DNA from 3 places in the Pullulanibacillus sp. KACC 23026 genome. Region 2 is predicted to be linked to each of the others. Evidence: riboswitches for the same ligand, from Rfam matches in the RefSeq annotation. Region 2 holds a riboswitch; each other region holds the start of a gene.
What was found. A riboswitch is a leader RNA that binds a small molecule or an ion and turns the genes downstream of it on or off. The one in region 2 is predicted to bind thiamine pyrophosphate.
Positions count from the first base shown of each region.

Region 1: another riboswitch for thiamine pyrophosphate. It lies ahead of thiM (hydroxyethylthiazole kinase); the one in region 2 lies ahead of PU629_RS02890 (thiamine phosphate synthase).
Region 3: another riboswitch for thiamine pyrophosphate. It lies ahead of thiT (energy-coupled thiamine transporter ThiT); the one in region 2 lies ahead of PU629_RS02890 (thiamine phosphate synthase).

Region 1 covers NZ_CP119107.1:2,088,618-2,096,189, reverse strand. The annotation lists TPP riboswitch at 149-258, opposite strand; gene thiE (thiamine phosphate synthase) at 264-926, opposite strand; gene thiD (bifunctional hydroxymethylpyrimidine kinase/phosphomethylpyrimidine kinase) at 919-1,737, opposite strand; gene thiM (hydroxyethylthiazole kinase) at 1,756-2,565, opposite strand; TPP riboswitch at 2,647-2,757, opposite strand; gene PU629_RS09850 (ribonuclease J) at 2,870-4,540, opposite strand; gene PU629_RS09845 (MOSC domain-containing protein) at 4,727-5,290, opposite strand; gene PU629_RS09840 (multidrug effflux MFS transporter) at 5,478-6,695, opposite strand; gene PU629_RS09835 (L,D-transpeptidase family protein) at 7,029-7,572, opposite strand, start outside.
Region 2 covers NZ_CP119107.1:652,747-660,318, reverse strand. The annotation lists gene PU629_RS02915 (CBO0543 family protein) at 90-632, shown strand; gene PU629_RS02910 (thiazole biosynthesis adenylyltransferase ThiF) at 1,081-2,103, opposite strand; gene PU629_RS02905 (thiazole synthase) at 2,103-2,870, opposite strand; gene thiS (sulfur carrier protein ThiS) at 2,873-3,076, opposite strand; gene thiO (glycine oxidase ThiO) at 3,073-4,209, opposite strand; gene PU629_RS02890 (thiamine phosphate synthase) at 4,190-4,825, opposite strand; TPP riboswitch at 5,099-5,213, opposite strand; gene PU629_RS02885 (ribokinase) at 5,519-6,511, opposite strand; gene PU629_RS02880 (D-ribose ABC transporter substrate-binding protein) at 6,523-7,488, opposite strand; gene PU629_RS02875 (ABC transporter permease) at 7,549-7,572, opposite strand, start outside.
Region 3 covers NZ_CP119107.1:3,418,242-3,425,813, reverse strand. The annotation lists gene rsmB (16S rRNA (cytosine(967)-C(5))-methyltransferase RsmB) at 1-444, shown strand, start outside; gene PU629_RS15930 (Stp1/IreP family PP2C-type Ser/Thr phosphatase) at 702-1,445, shown strand; gene pknB (Stk1 family PASTA domain-containing Ser/Thr kinase) at 1,442-3,436, shown strand; gene rsgA (ribosome small subunit-dependent GTPase A) at 3,450-4,331, shown strand; TPP riboswitch at 4,387-4,497, shown strand; gene thiT (energy-coupled thiamine transporter ThiT) at 4,773-5,327, shown strand; gene PU629_RS15910 (thiamine diphosphokinase) at 5,331-5,972, shown strand; gene spoVM (stage V sporulation protein SpoVM) at 6,116-6,196, shown strand; gene rpmB (50S ribosomal protein L28) at 6,320-6,508, opposite strand; gene PU629_RS15895 (Asp23/Gls24 family envelope stress response protein) at 6,697-7,059, shown strand; gene PU629_RS15890 (DAK2 domain-containing protein) at 7,118-7,572, shown strand, end outside.

The sequences.
Region 1 (7,572 bases), 1.4 Mb from region 2:
ACGATTGGCTCTGTTAATGGACAATGTTGATTTTCTCTTATTTTTTCATTCAGCGAAAATACGAGATTCGTAGCTTTTTACCTTTTTTGAAAGGGCAGACTTAACCTTACAGAGCGACTATTTAAAAGATGAAAGTTACTTTCTTATTAGAATGTCATTATTATTTCCCTACGCTGGTATTACCCAGATCAGGTTGTGTTGGTCGACCACTCTAGTGATCCTCTCAGCCTGTTTCAACAAGCTCCCAATTTCGGCTACTTTTTTTATTTAATCTGGTGAACAGCTTTTTTTAATTCATTCGTCGTTTGGACAACGTGTTCAGCCTGACTAATAGCGGTGATGACGGACACACCATCCGCTCCCTCTTCTATGACGTCAGAAGCATTCGCCGGGTTAATCCCTCCGATTCCGACAATGGGAAAAGAAATCCCTTTTTGTCGTAACGTTTGGACTAGCTCCATTCCTCGTGCAGGTTTGGCATCTTCTTTCGTCGTTGTCGGGTAAATGGGCCCTACACCTAGATAGTCTGCCCCTTCTTGAATGGCAGACAGTGCTTCCTCCACCGTATGAGCGGATATGCCGACAAGCTTTTCTTCACCGAGTCGTTGACGGACGTCTCGTGCGGGTGCATCCTCTTGACCTATGTGAACACCATCTGCATCCAGTTCAAGTGCCAGATCCAAATCATCATTGACAATAAAAGGAATCTGATGCTGTTTGCAGATCGCTTGCAGGTCTTTGGCGAGTTGTCGTTTCGCCTCACCTTCTAGTGATCCAGTCCCTTTTTCGCGAAATTGAAAAAGCGTGATCCCGCCTTGAATCGCTTCTTTTAAAATATCACGAGGATCGCGGTTGCAATTCGGACTTCCCATTATAAAATAGACGTTTAATAGCTCCTTGATCGCTTCTGGAGAACGTTTAGCCATCGATCTCACTCCCTGCAAATTGATTGTAAGCCCAATGATTGGTTGGGCCATGACCGTGTCCCAGTCCCAGATCATATTGGATCGCACATTGAATAAACGACTTGGCGACCTGAACCGCTTGCTTAACTGTTTTGCCTTTTGCAAGCTCTGCGGTTAGGGCTGCTGAAAAGGTACACCCGGTGCCATGTGTGTTGACTGTCTGGATTCTTTGTGAGTTGAAATAATCAAAGTTGTGTCCGTCATATAAAACATCGACAACTTCGTCTGCTTCAGTGTCATGTCCACCTTTTACAACAACATAGGCTGCCCCTAAGTCATGTAAACGTTTGGCTGCTTCGCATTTGTCTTGAGGTGTACGGATAGTTATTTCTGCCAACACTTCAGCTTCGGGAATATTAGGGGTTATGACAGTCGCTAAAGGCAGAAGTTCCTTTTTCAGGGCATGAACCGCTTCTTGCTGAAGCAATGATGCCCCTCCTTTTGCAATCATCACGGGATCCATAACCAGATTTTCCCATTTAAAAGAGCGAATGTATTCAGACACGGCCATAATAATTTCTGGGCTGAACAACATCCCTGTTTTTAAAGCATCCGGCGGCAAATCCTCGCCAATTGATTGGAGTTGTTCGACTACCCCTATTGTCGGTACGGGATAGACCCCTTGCACTCCCGTTGTGTTTTGTGCGGTGACCGCGGTGATGGCAGACATCCCATAGACACCCAGCTCTTGGAAGGTTTTAAGATCAGCTTGTATCCCCGCCCCCCCTCCACTATCTGATCCGGCGATTGTCAATGCTTTATAGGTTTTCACGTAAGACTTTCCTCCTTTTTACGCCTTAAGTTGTTCCAGTCGTCCGTTCTGAATAATGTCATTTGGTGAGACGAGAGCAAGTTGATTGAGCAATTCTATTTGAAAACGCCCTGGACCTTCCTCACCAGATTTAGCATAGGCTAGCTCTGCTGCCACGCCATAGACTGTAAGAGCAGAAGCGGCTGCCTTTAGAGGATCCGATTCAACAGCTGCGAAAGCACCGATAACGGATGTCAACAAACACCCTGTGCCCGTGACTTTAGTTAACAGCGGATGACCATTTGTGCAGACATAGGTTACATTGCCATCTGTTACGACATCTTCAGGACCTGTTATGGTGACAACTGTGTTTAATTTTTTTGCCGCACGATATGCCAGTTCTCTTACGTTCCCGTTGCCCTCACTCGAATCAACGCCTTTAATGGCCCAGGCTTCTCCAACCACATTGGCCAGTTCTGCCGCATTTCCGCGAATTAAAGTCATATTTATGGATTCAACCAGTTGACGAGCGGTTTCTGTCCGATAAGGAGTGGCACCTGCTCCAACAGGATCAAAAATAACGGGCACACCCTTCTCATTAGCGGATTGGCCCGCAATTAGCATCGCCTCCACCACATCCTCATTTAGAGTACCTATGTTTAGCACAAGAGCACCTGCTATTTTGGCCATGTCAGCGACTTCTTTTCTCGAATAAGCCATAACGGGTGAGGCGCCAAGTGCTAATAAGCCATTCGCTGTATAATTGGTCACCACAACATTCGTAATATTATGTACTAGCGGGGTCGTCAACCGAACTTTCTCAAGTGTTTCCCCGATTCTTTCTAACATAAGTTAAACCACCTTTTTTTAAGTTAAAATTAAAAAAGGACACTTTACGCGCAGTAAAGTGTCCTTGAAATCCATACAAACATACAGATTTTCAGTATCTCCCTACGCTGGCATTACCCAACAGGTTCAAACGGTTAATGACGGATTAGTCATACTCTCAGCCCTTTTCCACGGGCCCCCGAATTTTTTTAATTTAAAATAATTCTATCTCTATCCTTTTTTTTTTACAACCATTATGGTCAAATTTTTTATTTTGTTTATTCGTCCAACCAACCCCTTTAGGCAGCCAAGTCAAAATCCTTAATCACATTTCAACAATGATGGGTACGACCATCGGTTCTTTCTTAGTTTTTGTGTAGATATAGTCTCGTATTGATTTTTTCAGTTGTTTTTTGATGACATTCCGGGAGTTTCGGTCGGCTTCTAAAAGTTCCTTCACGGTTTTTGCTGTAAGTTGATTGACGTCTTTTCGAATTTCTTTGAAGTCGCTATCCAAAAAACCTCGAGAAATGGTTTCGGGTTCGGACATCAATTTACCTTTTCCTTTACTCATTGTTAAAACAATGATCACCATACCATCCTCTGACAGTTTTTTGCGGTCCCTTAGCACAAAGTCGCCAATATTTCCTACACCTCCCCCATCTACATAAGTATCTCCGACTGGTATCGTTCGGGTCTGCCGAGCAATGTCTTGTTTGATTTTAACCACGTCACCGTTTTTTAAGATAAATGTATTGCCCGGCTCCACTCCCACCGATTCAGCTAATAGACGATGATGGTGCAGCATTCGATGCTCCCCGTGAATAGGTATAAAATAGGTTGGTTTCATTAATGTCAGCATGAGTTTCAAATCTTCTTGATAGCCATGACCGGAGACATGCATGCCGGACGTGCTTCCTGAACCATAAATCACATGAGCTCCAAGTGCAAAAAAATGGTCAACAATGGTTGTGACTTTTCGTTCGTTCCCAGGTATTGGCCCTGCCGCAAAGATCACCATATCATCAGGTAAGACTTCCACACCGCGAAAATTCCCAGTGGAAAGCCGGGATAGCGCCGCCAGTTGTTCACCTTGACTGCCTGTACATAAGATGGTGACCTCTTCAGGCGGCAGTTCATTTATGTCTTGTTGGTCAATCATCATGCCAACCGGGACTTTTAAATAGCCTCGATTAATGGCGACCTGTACGACATTCACCATGCTTCGTCCAAGCAACACTAGCTTTCGATTGGTTTTTTCTGCGGCATTCACTATTTGTTGAACACGGCTCACATTTGAAGCAAAGGTTGAAACAATTACTTTGCGTTTTGCTTTCATGAAAGCAGTTAACAAATGCTCTCCTACCGCTTGTTCGGATGGCGTTAAGCCTGGCCTTTCTGCATTGGTACTCTCAGACAAAAGAAGCAAGACTCCCTGACGCCCGATCTCGGCCATTTTATGAATGTCTGATTTCTCATTATTCTCAGGAGTTAGATCAAACTTAAAGTCACCCGTATGTACAATCGTTCCCTCTGGAGTATGAAAGACAATTCCTAAGCAATCCGGAATACTATGCGTGACTTTGAAAAAGCTCACCCTTATATGTTCGAAATGAAGTCTTGAGTTTGGGTTGATCTCGATCAGTTCACTTTCCCTCAAGAGTTTATGCTCTTTTAATTTGAGCTCGATTAATCCGAGTGTAAAGCGTGTCGCATAAACAGGCACATTCAATTCTTTTAAAAAGAAAGGAATCCCGCCTATATGATCTTCATGACCATGCGTGACAATCAAAGCCTTGACTTTTTCCTTATTTTCAACCAAATAAGAAACATCAGGGATGATGAGGTCAATTCCTAATAAGCTTTCATCTGGAAACTTATTGCCGCAATCGATGACGATGATCTCATCCGCATATTCGAATACATACATGTTTTTCCCGATTTCATTCATACCGCCTAATGCATAAATAGATAGGGCATTCTCTGTGGTGCTCAAATTGGGATCCTCCTAGCATTTATATTAATCATAATATGCCCTCGGAGTTTCCCCTTTATTTCTTGTTGGTTTTTTAATACACGAGAAAAAACGACTCCATTTGCTTGATCGAGTCGCTTCAATATTAGGGATCGCTTCTATAAAATGAAACGGGAGAACCGTCCCCACGTTTCATAGCCAGCAAGTTTAAACACGTTCAAGCTTTTTATATGGTTTTGAAGGCCATTCTACAATAATAGAGTCACCTGGCTTTACTTCGCCGCTTTGTAAAATGATCCCCATAATTCCAGCTTTTCTAATAACGGTGCCTTCTGAATCTTTATCTAAAACCGCTTTTAGAAGACCGGGTTTAAACTCATCAATTTGAGCACATGGATTTCGCAGACCGGTCACTTGAACAATAGCTGTCCCACCAATATACAATTTCGTACCCGTCGGTAAATCGAGGAGATTGATGCCAACAGTTGTAATGTTTTCACCCATTTGTCCGGGCTCAATAGAGAATCTGTCCTCCAATTCTTCAAATAACTCCCGATGAATTAAATGCACTTGCCTAAGGTTGGGTTGGTTCGGATTCTGGGCGACTCTGGAACGATGCTTAACCGTTGAACCAAAATGGGCATCCCCTTCAACCCCTAATCCTTCAACTAATCTAATTTTTTCTTGAATATTTTTACTAAACGTATGTTTACCGCTTAAGCATACAGCGATCACGCTTCCTGAATGGGCCACATTTTTTTCTTCGTTCATTCTTTTTATCCCCCCTATTAGTCTTCTAAAACCATTTATATCGATCGTTTAAAAAGTTAGGTGAGTAAAGTTTGAGAGAATGGTTCTTCGGGCTTACTTTTAGAGTGACCGAACCGCAAAACTTGAGCAGAAGCTTTCCTTTGTTTCGTTCGGAAGTCGAATGAAACGGGAGAACCGTCCCTGCGTTTCAATTTGCAATTTCATTGGCAGGGGCGGTGAGTTTTGTGTTTTTAACGAGGCCAAGGTAAACGGTTAAGGCCAATGAGCTGGTGGTAAATAGGATGATGCCTAGTGGGAGTGCTGAATATTCGCCTGCCACGCCTACTAATGGAGAGGAAAAAGAACCTAATAAAAATGGAAGGACTCCCAATAAGGCTGAAGCACTGCCGGCGATGTGACCTTGTGATGCCATGGCCAAGGTAAAGGACACGGGTCCGATAAGTCCAAGGGAGGCAACGAATAAGAAAAGCGGAATTACTAAGGAAAAGAGCGGTCCATGCAAGAGCACGACAATCAGAACGGCGATACTTGCCAAGAAGGCGAGTGACAGTCCCATTTGAAGAATACGGGTTTCTGACATACGACCCGCTAGTCTCCTTACAACCTGGGCACCTAAAATTAAGCTGATTCCATTTAATGCAAATAACATTGAAAAGATAGTCGGACTAACCCCATAAATTTTTTGATAGATAAATGGGGTGCCAGATACATAGGCAAAAATGCCAGCCATCATTAATCCCTGTGCCAAGGCGTAACCCATAAACGTTTTATTTTTAAATAGAGTTATAAAGTTCGTAAGCAGACCCTTAAAATCGGCTGGGATACGTTTTTCTTTTGGCAGGCTTTCTTTTAACCTCCAGGTTGTGTTTATTGTAAGAAAGAGACCTAGGAAGCCTAAAAAGACAAACACACCAAACCAAGGAGAAAAGGAAATGATCGTGCTTCCTGCAAGCGGGGCTAGAAGCGGCCCGACGCTGCTCATCATACTGAGAAGCGAAAAAAAGCGGGTCAGTTCTACTCCGCTGAACTTATCACGAACGATGGCATTGGAAATACTGCCGGCTGAGACCGAAAAACCTTGTATAAAACGTAATAAAATAAAAACGACCATGTTAGGAGCGAACGCACAACCGATTGAAGAAAGAAAATAAATGATCATAGCAATGATTAATGGTTTACGTCTCCCAAAGACATCGCTTAAGGCACCTAAAGCAATTTGCCCAACCGCCAATCCTAAGAGGCAAGCAGTTAAGCTCAACTGAACCGTTGAGGCCTTCGTTCCGAAGTAGGTCATAATTTGCGGAAAGGATGGCAGGTACATGTCAAAAGTAAAAGGGCCTAACACTGAAAAAGTGACTAGCAAAAGCGCCAATCTTAAAGGGTGGTTCATCTCCTTTGAGTCCATTTACACAGCTCCAATTCTTGATGGAATTAATCACGTTAATACTATACCAATTTCCAATCAGAATTGGGAGCACAAAAAATAAAAAATAGCTCTTTAAAGTTTGGACCGGCCCCTATTGTTCTAGATGCATCCCACACACGTGCAGCAGTCTGCATCAAATCGAAGGGGAAACGATTAAAAAAACGTATTCCCTTGGCACAGAAATCACCTTATACATTAAAAGGCACATTCCAAATTGAGAATGTACCCAAACTTACTGAATCTCCCGTTATTCTTTTTTAAACCCTCGCGTTTCAGACTTGCGTTTTGAAACGCGAGAACCGTCCCTGCGTTTCAATATACGACAACAGGTTCGTAGACATCTAGGTTTTTGTAGACTTGGCCCATGACACTTGGGGGTGTGTTGACACAGCCGCCTGAGCCTTGGTGGATGTAGGCTGTACTTGACCAGTTGGTTCGCCAGCTTGCATCATGGAAGCCTTCACCGTCATTTGTAAAAGGAGCCCAATATTTGACTGGAACGTGATAGTTTGTCATTCCAACTTCACTGCCGACAAGGATAGATGGCGAGCGTTTATATAAGATGTACCAGACGCCGGGGTGTGTGTCTTGATTCACATCTGTTCTTCCTGTTACGACATTGGTGGTCAGAACCATCTTTCCGTTTCGATAAAGCCAAATGCGTTGCTGCTTAATAGATACCTCAGCATAAGTATTTCCGATGCCATGATTGGTGGTCGTTTTATAACCAATCGCATCATCGTTCCATCCATTTCCATAGACATTTGCGGCTGTGACTGAAGTTTGGCCTTTTTCGAATCCATCTAGAAGCAGCTTTGTCTCTTTGTTCACATCAAGTGCCCAGCCATAGGTTTGA
Region 2 (7,572 bases):
CAAATTTAGACTAAAAAAAATATTCAAAGCAATAATAAAACTAGATAAAATCACTTACTTTTGGGGTGAATATTCTGAGTACATCGAGAATGGATAAATCATTTCAAGATTTTCACAAAGCATACATACATCGGGTTGCTTCTTGGAAAGCAGAAGTTCTATATACTTGGCAATGGTGGCTTGGAATGTCTCTTACTCTTATCCCCTGGATATTTTGGATAATAGTTAGAAAAAAGGACAGTACAGGAAGATTATTATATGTTGGCGTGTTTGTTAGCCTTGTCTCAGTTACTTTAGACAACATAGGCGTGCAACTTTCCTTATGGGATTATGTCAAACCAGTTACTCCTGCTATTCCATCCTATTTACCCTATGATTTTTCCCTCATGCCAGTCACTATAATGTTATTAATTCAATTTACTTATAAAGTTAATCACTGGCTAATTGGGCTAATATATGCATTAATTACATCTTTTATAGGAGAACCAATTTTTAAATGGATGGGAATTTATGATCCCGTAAATTGGAAGCACATATACTCTGTTCCTTTCTATTTGTTAATTTACGTTTCTGCGTATAAATTAGCTTTTATTAAAACGTTTAACAGTATAAACAAGGAATCTAATCAATAACTCTTTGAAATTTATGCGTTTAACGGTTTCGTCATTAAATCAACATAAATATTGTATATTATCTACTGTCGCCTGGACACGTCAGTAGTACCCAGCCTCTCTCTTTTGTAATGGCGTCGATTAAGGCGCCATTACGTTTTTTTATAAAAAGGGATCCTCCAAATCCTCCTGCTATTCATAACTTTTCTTAATGCGCAGTAACAGTCTACTGCGAATTAGAGTCACTCCACAATCCAGCTCGTTTTCAGATGAAGGCATCGTCCTAAAAAGGGATAGGAATTTCATGGAGAGAATTCAAGTTGTGGGGTGGTGCGGAGCTTCCCCTAAAGAAAGCGAGGCGATTTCTAATTTCAAAAGAAAAAATGGAACGCGAGAACCGTCCCCGTGTTCCAAAAAAGCGAAACGAGGGGACGGTTCTCGCGTTTCAACCCCGCGTTTCGCGATAAGTTCAGCCGCCGATGTATCTGTTGTAGAGTGATTTGGCTTTTGTGATGTCTTTTGTTCCGTGGATAAGGACTCTTCCGTCTTTAAATAGGACGAGACGGTGCTTATCTATTGTAAATTGGATCAAGTAGGGATTGATGTTGATGTTTTCTGCTACTGATTTGAGTTGGTTGGCTAGTTGGTCCAGATCGAGATTCAGGAGTTTCGGTGGTCGTATTTGAACCGTGTCGCGGCCGCATAATACGGCTGTTTTAGAATGATGGTCCTCATTAAGGTACGGATAAGATCGGGATTCGCCGCATGATGGGCAATCCCTCTTCTTCATTGAGGAGACGTCAATAGAAGCCTGTTCATTCTTCCATATATCAAAATAATAGAGGGTTCCTCGAAGGGACTCGTAATCTCCAACTAGAAGTTTGAACGCTTCAGAGAGTTGATTCGCTGTGACAATTTGAACCGCTGGGCTAATAATTCCCACTGTATCACAGGTTTCTCCGGCCATTGGCAGGGCTCCTAACAAGCAAGTGAGACAAGGCGTTCTGCCCGGCAGAAACGTATACGTTAATCCGTAGCTGCCCGTACAGGCCCCGTAGATCCATGGGAGGCTGTAGTTCTGGGCGGCATCATTTAACAGCATCCGAGTTTCAAAATTATCGGTGGCATCGATCATTAAATCGACAGGGGGAATGTACGTCTCCATTTCTTGCACCCCGAGCTCTGCCACGATCCCTCGTACAGAAACATCGGAATTAAGCTGTTTCAAGCGTTTTTCAGCCGCAATCGCTTTTGGCATTTGGATCCTCGCATCTTCTTCTGTATATAAGTGTTGTCTTTGAAGATTACTCCACTCGACATAATCTCGATCGATTATCGTGAGTTTGCCTAGCCCTGCGCGAACCAGTCCTTCCGAAAGATGGGTGCCTAAAGCCCCTGCCCCTACGACTAAAACATGAGCTTGCTTAAGTTTCTCTTGGCCCTTTTCTCCAATAGGAGCAAAAAGGGTTTGCCTAGAATAGCGATCATTCATCAAAGAGGACTCAACCCCTCAGTTGGACTGCTTGCACTTGCGAATTTCTTCTTTGGAATCCGTCCAGCTTCAAATCCATACCGCCCCGCCTCAATGGCCAGCTTCATCGCCAGTGCCATCTTCACAGGATCTTTGGCACCAGAAACTGCTGTATTTAATAGCACGCCATCTGCCCCAAGCTCCATTGCCCGTGCCGCATCTGCGGGTGAACCTATTCCTGCATCCACAATCACAGGGACTTCGGCTTGTTCGATAATAAAAGAGAGGTTAGTGGGGTTCAAGATTCCTTGACCGGACCCAATTGGTGACGCACCTGGCATCACCGCATGAACGCCAAGAGCTTGAAGTCTTCTAGCAAGGACCACATCATCCGATATATAAGGAAGGACAATAAATCCTTCATCTAGTAGCATTTGACAAGCTTTATATGTTTCAATAGGATCGGGCAATAATGTCTTTGAATCCCCAATCACCTCAACCTTAACCATATCACACAACCCAGACGCCTTGGCGAGCTTGGCAATTCTCACCGCTTCCTCGGCGGTCGCTGCCCCCGCCGTATTTGGGAGGAGCTTATAGTTGTCAAGATCGATCATTTCAAGAAAATTAGGTTGGTTCGCTTCAAAAATATTCATACGCCTGACCGCGAACGTTAAGATCTCCGTTTCAGAAATGTTCACCGCTTCTTTTTGGAGATGAAAATCAGAATATTTTCCGGTACCCAGTAATAAACGAGATTGGAACTGATAGTTTGCTATCTTTAGCATGTTCAACCGCCTCCTACAAAATGAACAATTTCAACACGATCACCATCGGTTAAGTTTTGTTCGGCTTGCTTTCCCTTTTCAATAATTTCATGGTTAACTTCAACAACCGTGACTTTGTTCTCAAGGCCTAAGTGACTTAGTAAATCAGAGACTTTGGAAACCGTTTCCGGCAAGGCTAATAGTCTTCCATTAATGGTTAATTTCAAAGGATAACCTCCTGACTTTTATTGCGGGTTAATTTAAAATCAGTTAAATCAACTGACGGCGTATTTCCAAGTATTAAATCAGCCATACTTTTTCCCGTAATAGGACTTAGTAAAATGCCGTTTCTGGAATGCCCGACCGCAAAAAATAAGTGGTTTAACTCAGGATGTTCCCCTAAATAAGGATAACCATCCGGGGTCATCGGTCGTATACCTGACCAAAAGCGATCCAATGTGGCCGTCCCAATTAATGGGAGAAGTGTTTTCACTTTATTCATAAGCTGCGAAAGGCCTTCAACCGATACCGATTTATCAAACGTATGCGGCTCCATAGTGGCTCCTATGATCAGTTCGCCCCCTTTTTTAGGGACCATATAGCACCCTTTTGTAAAGACCGTCCGTTTAAGAAGCGGGACATTTGTTTGAACAGAAAAGGCTTCTCCCTTAACAGGAAAATAAGCGTTCTTCTCATTCATTCCCTCTGGTAACCATTTCCTACTCCACGCCCCTGTTGCTACTACAATGGATTGACCATAAAAATCACCTGTTGGAGTCCGGACGCCATTTACAGTTCCGTCTTGAATAAGCAAGGTTTGCACCTCGCAAAATTCTCGGATGACCGCCCCAAAAGCAGCGGCGGCTTTAGCAAAGCCTTGTGTGAGCTGAGGAGCCGATACATGTCCTTCCTCTGGAAAATAGAGCGCTCCGTGAATGTTGTTAGAAAGCGAGGGTTCGAGCTCTAAGACCTCTTCAGGCTCTAGCCAAACTGCCTTTTCTCCAATAGACGTTTGCCAGTCTGCGATTTTCTTATAATGGATGACTTGTTCACGCGTTTCAGCGATCTTTAATTGACCATTCCATATCAATTCAATATCTATATGCGTGACCTCTCGGATCTCGGAGGCAATGGCAGGAAACAGGGCGCGGCTTTTCTTGGCGAGTTCAAAAAGAGAATTCGGATCGTCTAATTCCGCCTGCACACCAAGCATTCCAGCGGCTGCACTCGACGCTTCGGACCCAATTTTGTTTTTTTCCAAAAGCAATACCTTTTTCCCTTGCTTTGCCAAATGATAGGCTATCGAACAGCCATTCACGCCACCACCGATAATAATCGAATCAAATGGTTCTGGTATCATTGAATCGACTCCTTTCCTTTAACTTTTCTTGGTAAAGATGAACAGCTTTCACGGGATCCTGAGCTCCCATGACACCTGACATAACCGCTATTCCAGAGATGTTTAATTCAATGAGTTCTGGAACATGCTCAAGTCGTATTCCCCCTAATGCGATGACAGGGATGGTCACGGCATGCACGAGCTCCTCCAACTGAGAGATTCCTCTCCCCTTAAGGCCCGGTTTACACGTGGTTTCATAGATATTTCCAAACAACAAGAAATCCGCTCCGCTTTTTTGATAGAAAAGGGCTTCAGATAAGTTATGTACAGAAGCCCCTATTTTTAAGAAAGGGAACGCCCTCTTAATATCCAATGGGTTGTGGGCAAAGTTTGCGGGAAGCTGGACGCCTCCGAGCCTATACTCGCCCGCCATTTGAAAATGGCGATTAAGAATGAGCTTTTCCCTTGGAATACCATGATGTAGAAGGTGCTCAACCCAGTGCCTTATTTCGTCTTCAGAACGATCCTTTTCTCGAATATGGAGCGATGTGATAAAGGGCGTGATGTCCCGGGCGATTGAGGTGACCTCATCTAAATTCAACTTACCATTTGTAATCGCGTGTAACTCTTTTGTCATGGATGTCCCCCTTCCCATTTGACGAAGCAGGCGATTGGTTTTAATCTCGACATGATAGGATGACCTAATTTGGGGTGAGGGATAGGGAAGGACTAACGGCTCGACCCGTTGCTGATTGAATCGATCGGTTTTCCTCAATCAAAAAAATCCCTCCTTTCTTTTTTTGAAGACGAGATCGGTCACTGACCGTGTAGTGGATAATCAAAGTAAAAAAGCTGAATCCATAAATAAATGGACCCAGCTTGAAATGTAAGAAGTCGATGGCAACTTTGACTTTTACTTAACTAACTTCCCTACGCTGGCATGATCCAGATCAGGTCCAAAGAGTCAAGAAACTTCATCGCGTTTCTTTCTCAGCCCAGCTTATTGGACTCCCCTAGTTAATAACTTATTCAGTTAATTTAATTGTAAATCAAATCCACTCGAGAGGGAAGAGTTATTTTGAAAATTAGTAAAAGGGTGCCATTTCACTCATAAAAGAAGGAGAACTGTAACACTCCAATTAACCAAGTCATTAATAAGGATTACTCAATGACTTCAGAATTTATGACTTGCTCGTATTTTATTGGATATGCTCGCGCTCGCTGACGGTGCCATGTGTCTCAGTAAATGGCTAAAAAAATCCCTTTTAGTCACCAGACGTTGATGATCTGGATTCCAAAAGGGAGCACATGTCATACTGCTATATTTCTTTTATCTCTGTTGTTCACTTAAAAATTTTAATATCTCATCCTTGTATGGGGTTGATTCTTGTGCCCCTTCTTTTGTAACCGCCAACGCTGAAGCCGCTGTTGCAAATCGAAGGGCTTCTTTTGCATCCGAAGGGGTTTCATACATTGTAGAAAAGGCACCTACAAAAGTATCTCCCGCCGCTGTGGTATCAACCGTCTTAACTTTAAAAGCATCTTCTTTAATAAGGGTCAAACCATCTTGGCAGAGCAAGAACGAAGGATCTTCATTTTGGCCACCCTCAACAGTCTGATAAGTCCCATAAATTGAACCGTGTTCACCTAATGTAATAATCACTGCCTTTGGTCCAGATCTTAATAGCATACGGAAAGCTTCTTGTACGTTTTCTTTATTAAAATCGTAGACCAGATCCATCCCCGTTAAAGTTTGAGCCTCAGTCTCATTAAGAATAACAACATCGACTTGTTCAAGGTGTTCTAATCCTATATTTGAAATGGGTGCCGGATTAAAGATCACCTGAATACCTTTCCTATTGGCCATTTCAATTGCTTTCAATGTTGTCGTTAATGGAATTTCATTTTGCAAAATAATGGAATGAACGTCTTCAAAAGCCTTTTCATCAAAAGTCTGGATTAAATCGTGTTCAGAAAAGGTTTGATTGGCTCCAGGCGTAACAATAATCGAATTTTCTCCACGATCATCTACCGTAATGATCGCTAAACTTGTCGGGCCATCTGTCGTTTTAACAAATGACGTGTTGACATGGTTACGTGATAAGTTCTCTAATAGTCGCCTTGAGAACTCGTCATTCCCTACTGCTCCAAGCATGGTTACGTCACTTCCAGCACGAGCCGTCGCAACCGCTTGATTGGCTCCTTTTCCTCCAGGACTATACTCAAGATTCAACCCAAGAATGGTTTCACCTGGAAGCGGATGGGCATGCACTTTATTCACTAAGTCCATGTTGATACTTCCGATTACAACTGTTTTTTTCATTCTATTCATCCTTAAAATCCTTTAAAAGAACTGCCTTTTGTAACGAGTTTAAGAGGAACTGGAACGGTTGAATCGAGTTTCTTGCCATTAAATAAGTCAAGAGCCTTATCGACGCCTAATTGTCCTTCAACACTTGGTTGTTGAGCAATATCCGCATACATCGAACCATTATTTACATTTTTAATGGCTTCGCCTTCTCCATCAATTCCTACAATTTTTACGTTCTTCTTATTGGATTGTTGAATAGCTTTTAATGCCCCTAATGCCATTTCATCGTTTTGAGCAAATACAGCATTAACATCAGGATGTGCTTGCAGAATATTTTCCATAACATTTAGTGCTTTACTGCGATCAAAGTCTGCCGATTGTTTTGAAACAACTTGAATGCCTGATGCTGTTTTAATTTCATTATCAAAGCCCTTTTCCCGATCTCTTTCAGAAGAAGCTCCGATCTCGCCTTGAAGTTCTACCACTTTACCTTTGCCATTTAATGCTTTAATAATTTGATCGGCTGCCATTTTTCCTGCCTTAACACTATCAGAAGCAATAAATGTTGTCACTTTACCGCTTGATACACTTCGATCGAGTGTAATAACTGGAATATTGGCTTGATTAGCCATTTTAACAGCTTGAGCCAACCCTTGGCTGTCAACTGGATTAAGTAAAATGGCACCAACTTTTTGCTGGATCAAATCTTGAACTTGGTTTAATTGTGTCGATTGATCATTATTTGCATTATCGACAATAAGATGAATCCCCTTCTTATCTGCCTCACTCTTAGCTCCATCGCGCATTGAAACGAAAAATGGATTATTCAATGTCGAGACAGCAAGACCGACTGTTTTTTGACTACTGGAGTTCGATTTAGAACTTGAATCGGAACTTGAACTGCTATTTTGAGATGAACTGCTTCCACATGCTGTTACCATAACTGCTGTTAATGCTGCAACTAATATAAGGCTTAATTTCTTTTTCATTATATAAGACCCCTTTAATTTATTTTTAAAAGCGATAATCAAACCACTTTTAAATCCTTTTCATTGATTTGGTTTCTTGCGATC
Region 3 (7,572 bases), 2.0 Mb from region 2:
ATACATACAACCGCTCTAGATGCTCGAAGCGCGAGCGACCATTTCCCTGAAGCTTCATTTGATCGCGTCTTAATTGATGCGCCTTGTACGGGGTTTGGTGTGATCAGAAGGAAGCCGGAGATCAAATATACGAAGTCTGAGAACGATATTTCTCAAATTTCCGCTATTCAAGCAGCTATTTTAAGCAGTTGTGCGAGCCTGGTAAAGCCAGGGGGTAAACTCGTTTATAGTACGTGTACGATAGACAGGGAGGAAAATAGCCGGCAAGTTGAAGCCTTCTTAGCGGAGCATCCCGAATTTGATTGGGATGATACATTGGCAGACCGTTTAGCTACAGTGAAAGAAGCGAACGAAGAGGCCCTCCGGAACGGTTGGATTCAGCTTTTGCCTTCAGATAGTGAAGGGGATGGATTTTTCATTTCTTGTTTAGTTAGAAAGGCTTAATAGCTCTTCATTAAGAGCGAGTGTGTAAAAGCCGTATCCTTTAAGCCGTAAGCCTATAGATTGCTAGAAGACTTTTAAGGTTTTACGTCTCTTTTATACACTGGGAAAGGCCGTTTCCTACTTTTTTCAGAAGAATCATCCATTATAATTGATAGTGAATTATAATAGAAAAAAGGGGACGATTCATAACTTAAAAGGTGACAAGATCGTGAGTAGCCAAAGATGGGGCACCTTTTAACAAGAGGGAGTGTCTAAAGATGAATGTGATCTTTCAAACAGATCCAGGAAGAGTCCGAGATCATAATGAAGATAACGGCACTGTTCTAGTCAAGGAACAAGCAGTCCTCGCAGTCATTGCAGATGGAATGGGCGGTCATTTGGCAGGTGAGGAAGCGAGTGCCTTAGCTGTAGAAACCATTAAAGAGGCTTGGGAAAGTTACGATCCAGGTGATCCAACTGAGGATCCGAGATGGTTAGAAGAAACGGCTATGAAGGCTAACCAAGTGATCTATAACCATGCTGAGTCCCATTCCGAATGCAAAGGGATGGGCACAACATTGGTTATGGCCATTTGCCGAACCGATTGTTTAACGATTGCACATGTCGGGGACAGTCGAGGTTACCTCGTTATAGATCATGAGACAATCAAACAGATTACAGATGACCACTCTCTTGTCAATCAATTGGTAAAGGCAGGACAATTATCTGAGGAAGACGCGGATCATCATCCGCGCAAAAATGTATTGATTCGTGCTCTTGGAACAGATATACATACTGAAGCCGATGTCAGGCGGATTGAATGGCAGGCTCATCACTGCTTGCTTTTGTGTTCAGATGGTTTATCCGATTTTGTCGACAAATCAACCTTGTTGTCTATTATTTCCTCGAATCACTCCATCGAACAAAAGGCAACTGAACTCATTGAATGCGCAAATAACGCCGGTGGCTATGATAATATAAGTGTCCTGCTAGTGATGAATGAGGACGGTGAACAACCATGATAGGGCGTCGCATTAATGATCGCTATAAAATCATCTCTCGCGTTGGGGATGGAGGGATGTCAGTCGTCTACAAAGCTGAAGATCTCATCCTTGATCGACTTGTGGCGGTCAAAGTGCTGCGCAGTGATTTTTCTTCAGATGAAGCTTTTATTCGCCGATTTAGGCGTGAAGCCGAATCGGTCGCTAGTCTATCCGACCCTAATATTGTCAGTATTTATGATATTGGAGAAGAAGAGAATCTTCACTATATTGTAATGGAATTCATTGACGGCATGACGCTCAAAGAATATATTAAGCAGTTCGGACCGCTGCCTTCCCGTGATGCGGTTTATATTCTTAAGCAAATTGCCTCGGCTTTAGAGCATGCCCATAATCAGGGGATTATCCATCGCGATATCAAACCGCAAAATATATTAATTGATGACCAAGATAATGTGAAAGTGACCGATTTTGGTATTGCGCTTGCTATCAGTTCAGCAACGATTACGTTTACAACTTCAATTATGGGAAGTGCCCATTACTTATCTCCGGAACAGGCTAAGGGCGGGAAAGCAACGGCTAAGTCGGATGTCTATGCGTTTGGGATCGTTATGTATGAGATGCTGACAGGGGAACTTCCATTTCCTGGTGAATCCCCTGTGACGGTTGCGCTTAAACATTTAAATGATGATTATACACGCCCTAAAGTTTTGAATCCAAATATTCCTCAGAGTTTGGAAAACATAATAATTAGAGCGATGGCGAAGCTGCCGGAGGAGCGTTTTGACGGAATGAGTGAGATTTATCAAGAGTTAACAACCGCACTCAATCCAGATCGAATCGATGAACCTCCCCTTGTACTAAATGGAGGTGAGGACCCCGAAGCGACGAAAGTGATTCCACCTATCGCCTCTTTTGAAGATAAAGGACCGACTGAACAAGTAAAAAAGGCTCAGCCAGAAGCAACTTCGACTCCTGTTCCCAAAAAGAAAAGGAAACGCAAGAAGATTGTAATCTGGTCAAGTATTATAGTGGGAATAGTGATACTTGCTGTTTTGGCCATCATTTTATTACCTAAGCTCTTATTTGTTCCAGACGTGACTGTTCCAAATGTTGTTGGGAAAACCTATGATCAAGCGGTTGATACGCTAACCGATAAGCATTTGTATGTCAAAAAGAAAATGGTTGAAAATGATCAGAAGCCATCAGGCATTGTCGTTGATGAATCGCCGAATAGCGGGTCGAGCGTTAAGGAGAATTCCACGGTTACCCTCGTTGTGAGTAAGGGACCCGCAAAGGAAGAAGTAGCCGATTATGTGGGCTATGATCGTTCAACGGTTAAACAATTACTTAAAGGCAGTCAATATAAAGATATTGTTTGGAAAGGTGTCCCTTCCGATTCGGTGCCAGCAGATCAAGTCATGACCCAAAAGCCTGACCCGAATACGAAAATTGTCCCTTCTGAAACAGTGTTGGAGTTGACTTACAGCACAGGCCCAGAAAAGGTCAGTGTTCCGGATGTCACCGGTCAATCCAAAGATTCGGCGACACAGACGCTTGAGAATGAGGGGCTTCAAGTGATCGTTCAGGACGGAGACTACTCTGATAGTATTGCAAAGGGCGATGTACTCAGCACAGACCCGGCAGCTGGTCAGAAGGTAACAAAGGATACGGAAGTGACGGTATACCTTTCTAAAGGCCAAGAAGAGCAGCCTGTTAATACGTCCGTTCAAATTCCAGTCGACCCCTCCTCTTCCGACAACTCGGATGATGGGACAGATACGGACACGGATACTAATGGTGATACGCCTACCGAACATCATGTGGTGATTACCTACACGGATGCCAAGAATCAGAATGCAGTATTCAAGGATGAAACGATCTCGAAGGCGACTACTTATACGTTGCCGTTAACGATTGATCCGGGCAGTTCGGCTACCTATACAGTAGTGCTTGACGGCACGACCGTTCAGCAAAAAACGATTCAATACTCGGATGTAAAAAAAGGCTAGTGGGAGTGACTAAATGGCAAAAGGAATTATTATAAAAGCATTAAGCGGATATTATTATGTTCGAGATGGGGCGACGACTTATCAATGCCGGGGGAGAGGGCTCTTTAGAAAACAAAAAATAACCCCGCTTGTCGGTGATCATGTGACGTATGAATCCACCAGCCTTACAGACGGAACCATCGTTGATATTGAGGAGCGTCGGAATGAGTTGGTCCGACCGCCAATCGCCAATGTGGATCAGGCCTTGCTCATCTTCTCAGTAGCTGAACCTGATTTTGACAGTAAACTATTGGACCGATTTCTTGTTTCAATTGAATCCCGATTGATTCAACCCATCATCTGTTTGACCAAATTGGATTTATTAAATGAGTCAGGCAAGCAGCAAATCAAAGCCTGGAAGGACGTTTACGAGACAATCGGTTATACAGTTCTTCTGACCTCTAGCCGTACTGAAGAGGGGCTTAAAGAGCTCTTACCTTTTTTAGAAAATAAAACAACCGTTGTAGCTGGCCAATCAGGTGTTGGAAAATCCTCTTTACTCAATGCTTTGAACGTTAATTTAAGCATTGAGACGAACGAGATATCAGAATCTCTTGGCAGAGGAAAGCACACGACTCGTCATGTGGAGCTCCTCCCCGTAGGAAATGGGTTAGTTGCGGATACCCCGGGTTTTAGCTCATTGGATTTTGCGGATATTGAGCTGGAAGAAATCGGCGCTTGCTTCCCTGAAATAGCCCGATTTTCTGCATCCTGCAAATTCCGCGGCTGTACGCATCGCTCTGAGCCAAAATGTGCGGTCAAAGAGGCGCTTGAAAGTGGGGAGATTGCCTCCTCACGTTATGAAAACTATCTTAATATTTTTGAAGAAGTTCAAAACCGAAAGAAGCGTTACTAATATTGCCAATGACTAGTGGATAACGCTATAATGAAAAAGGCAAATAATTGAATACGAGGACCACATGGGGAGTCTTTATCTGAAAGGCTGAGAGGAAAGTGATACTTTCGACCCATCGAACCTGTGAGTGATCATGCCTGCGAAGGGATTGTGGCAAACGTTTAGACGATGAGTCTTGGATTCGCGAGAACCGTATGCCCTTTTTTGGCATACGGTTTTTTTTGATGACTGACCGCTGTTGAAGACCAACTTAACGGAGAGGTTGTCCCGACCCATTAGAACCAACAAGAAGAAAGGACAGAGAAGATCAGTTTGATATTCCAGAGATGCAGGTTCGCGGCAGCCTGCACGAAGAACGTTTAAGAGTGATCTGAAATCTTAATGTTATTTCTATTAGATGAGTAAGTTAGAGCGTTAATACTATGTAAGGGGGGAAACGTTGTGAGACAATCGAGTCGGTTAATGATATTAGTTGAAGGAGCGCTCATGGTCGCCCTATCTGTCGTGTTAAATTTTGTGAAGATAGGAGGCCCGTGGGTGGCCGGGGGAGCGATCTCTTTAAAAGCTCTGCCTATTGTGATCTTTGCCCTTCGTTACGGGTTAAAATGGGGTCTCTTTGTTGGCTTTGTATTTGGAACAGTTGATTTTATCTTAGAGCCTTATTTTGTCAATCCAATCCAATTTTTATTTGATTACAGCTTAGCTTATTTTGCGGTTGGAACAGCGGGTGTAATTCGAATTTCTAATAAGGCGGGTCGGACAGCGACATTTTGGCTTGGCGGAATCGCGACGGTAATCGGAATGGTGTTTGAATTTATTTGTCATTATTTATCCGGTATCTTTTTTTATGCTTCCGATGCACCAAAAGGTCAGCCTGTAGGTCTTTATTCCTTTCTGTATAATGGCTCTTATGTCGGACCCAGTATGCTTGGGGTATTGATCGTTGTCATTATTTTAGCTTCTGCATTCCCCAACTTGATTACAAGGCGGATTTAACCTATGAATATTGCCATCCTTTCAGGCGGTCCAGATGCTTATTTGCCAGCTTTTTCAAATCCTCTTCTGAAAGATTGTTTATGGGTGGGCGTTGATCGGGGGACCGTGACGCTTCTTAACAACGGATTGATACCTATTCGAGCGTTCGGGGATTTTGATTCCATAACGGCAACTGACTTGAGCCGGATTCATGAGGCCGCCATTCCGCTGTCCACTTATAAAAAAGAAAAAGATGCAACCGACATGGAACTTGCCCTCGATTGGGTTCTCAAGCAGTCACCAGAGACGTGTTTTTTGGTCGGAGCGACTGGGGGACGTCTCGATCACGCCTTAATGAATCAGCAACTTCTTATAAAAGCAATTGATACATCCACCTCTTTATTTCTTTTGGATCATCAAAACATCGTCACACTTTTAAAACCGGGTTCTTATACTATAGAGAAACGCCCTGAATATAACTATGTCTCATTTATAGCCTATTCGCCTGCAGTTCATGGCCTTACTTTATCAGGATTCCAATATGACTTAGCGGACCATCTATTGAAATGGGGATCGTCTCTATGTATTAGCAATCATTTTATTGGGTCAAAGGGAACTGTACGGTTTACAGAAGGCCTTTTATTGCTGGTGCAAAGCCGCGATTAATCTTGGAGTAAAAGCAACTTCTCTTACAAAAAAATATGAGAATAGGTACTTTTTTTGATTTGGCGAATATACTAGTAACAAGTCTTATTGGTCTCTTATAGGTTTTATAGATGAGAAACGGTTTTTAGGCAAGGAGGAGGATTATGAAATTTTATACGATTAAGTTGCCAAGGTTCTTAGGTGGTTTTGTAAGAGCAATCTTGGGCTCGGTAAAAAAAGGTTAACAAAAAAGCACCCTTTGCAGGTGCTTTTTTGTTTTGGATGATTCTAACCATAAAAAAAATAAAAGTCCAGCTGATCAGGAGGATTCCTAAACAAACTGAACTTTTATTTTGTGTAAAAGTCGATTAGACGCGTTCAACTAAACCTGCTTTAAGTGCTTTTGTTGATACGTAAACGCGTTTTGGTTTACCGTCAACTAAAATGCGTACTTTTTGTAGGTTCGCTTTGAACTTACGCTTGGACTTATTTTCAGCAAATGAACGATTTTGTCCGAATTGAGTCGTTTTACCTGTTACAAAACATTTCTTTCCCATGAGTCAAACCTCCTTGCCGTGAATTGCAAACACTCTTAAAATAATAGCATTAAATCGCGATTTAGGCAACTCGATTTTCATATACTAATAAAAAGTGAAAGCGACTCCCATGGAATGCCCTAGTCTTTTAAAACCAAATCGCTTAGTGTAGAATGACTATATGTACAAAGATGAGGGGGCGAGCAGCTGTGACGATCGAATTAAAAACGGAATTTGGAAAAATAGACGTCACCAATGATGTTGTAAGCAAAATTGCAGGCGGGGCTGCTGTTGATTGTTATGGAATTATCGGCATGGCATCGCAGCATCAGCTAAAAGATGGATTAACAGAGTTATTAGGACGCGACAACTTTAGCAAAGGCGTTATCGTTCGCGAATCCTCCGAAGGCTATCAAATTGATATGTACATCATTGTCAGTTATGGGACGAAAATATCTGAAATCGCTCATAACGTTCAAACGAAAGTTAAATACAGTCTCGATCAGATGCTCGGGATTGATGTTGACGCGATCAATATATTTGTTCAAGGCGTCAGGATGATGAACGAGTAAACCAGGAGGCTAGTTAAAAGTGGTCAAAGATAAAATTCAGGTTCAAGAGCTAAAAGACATGTTTAAAATGGGGGCAGATAACTTAGCTGCACATGCCGCTGCTATTAATGCACTCAATGTGTTCCCAGTACCAGACGGGGATACAGGAACAAATATGTCTTTAACCATAGCATCAGGAGTGCGTGAACTTAAGGCTTCCCCTTCTTCTACTATCGGAGAGGCGGGTTTGCAATTTGCAAAAGGCCTTCTCATGGGAGCAAGAGGAAATTCTGGGGTCATTTTATCACAGCTCTTTCGAGGGTTCTCTCAAGTTCTAAAGAATGAACGGGACAGCTTAAATGCCAACACATTAGCTGAGGCGTTTCAAGCCGGTGTGGAGACGGCTTATAAAGCGGTGATGAAGCCGGTGGAAGGAACGATCCTAACCGTTGCTCGAGAAGCGGCAAAAGCAGGGCTCTTAGCCGCTAAGAAAACCAAAGATGTTCTAGTGGTTATGAAGGCTGTTGTGAATGA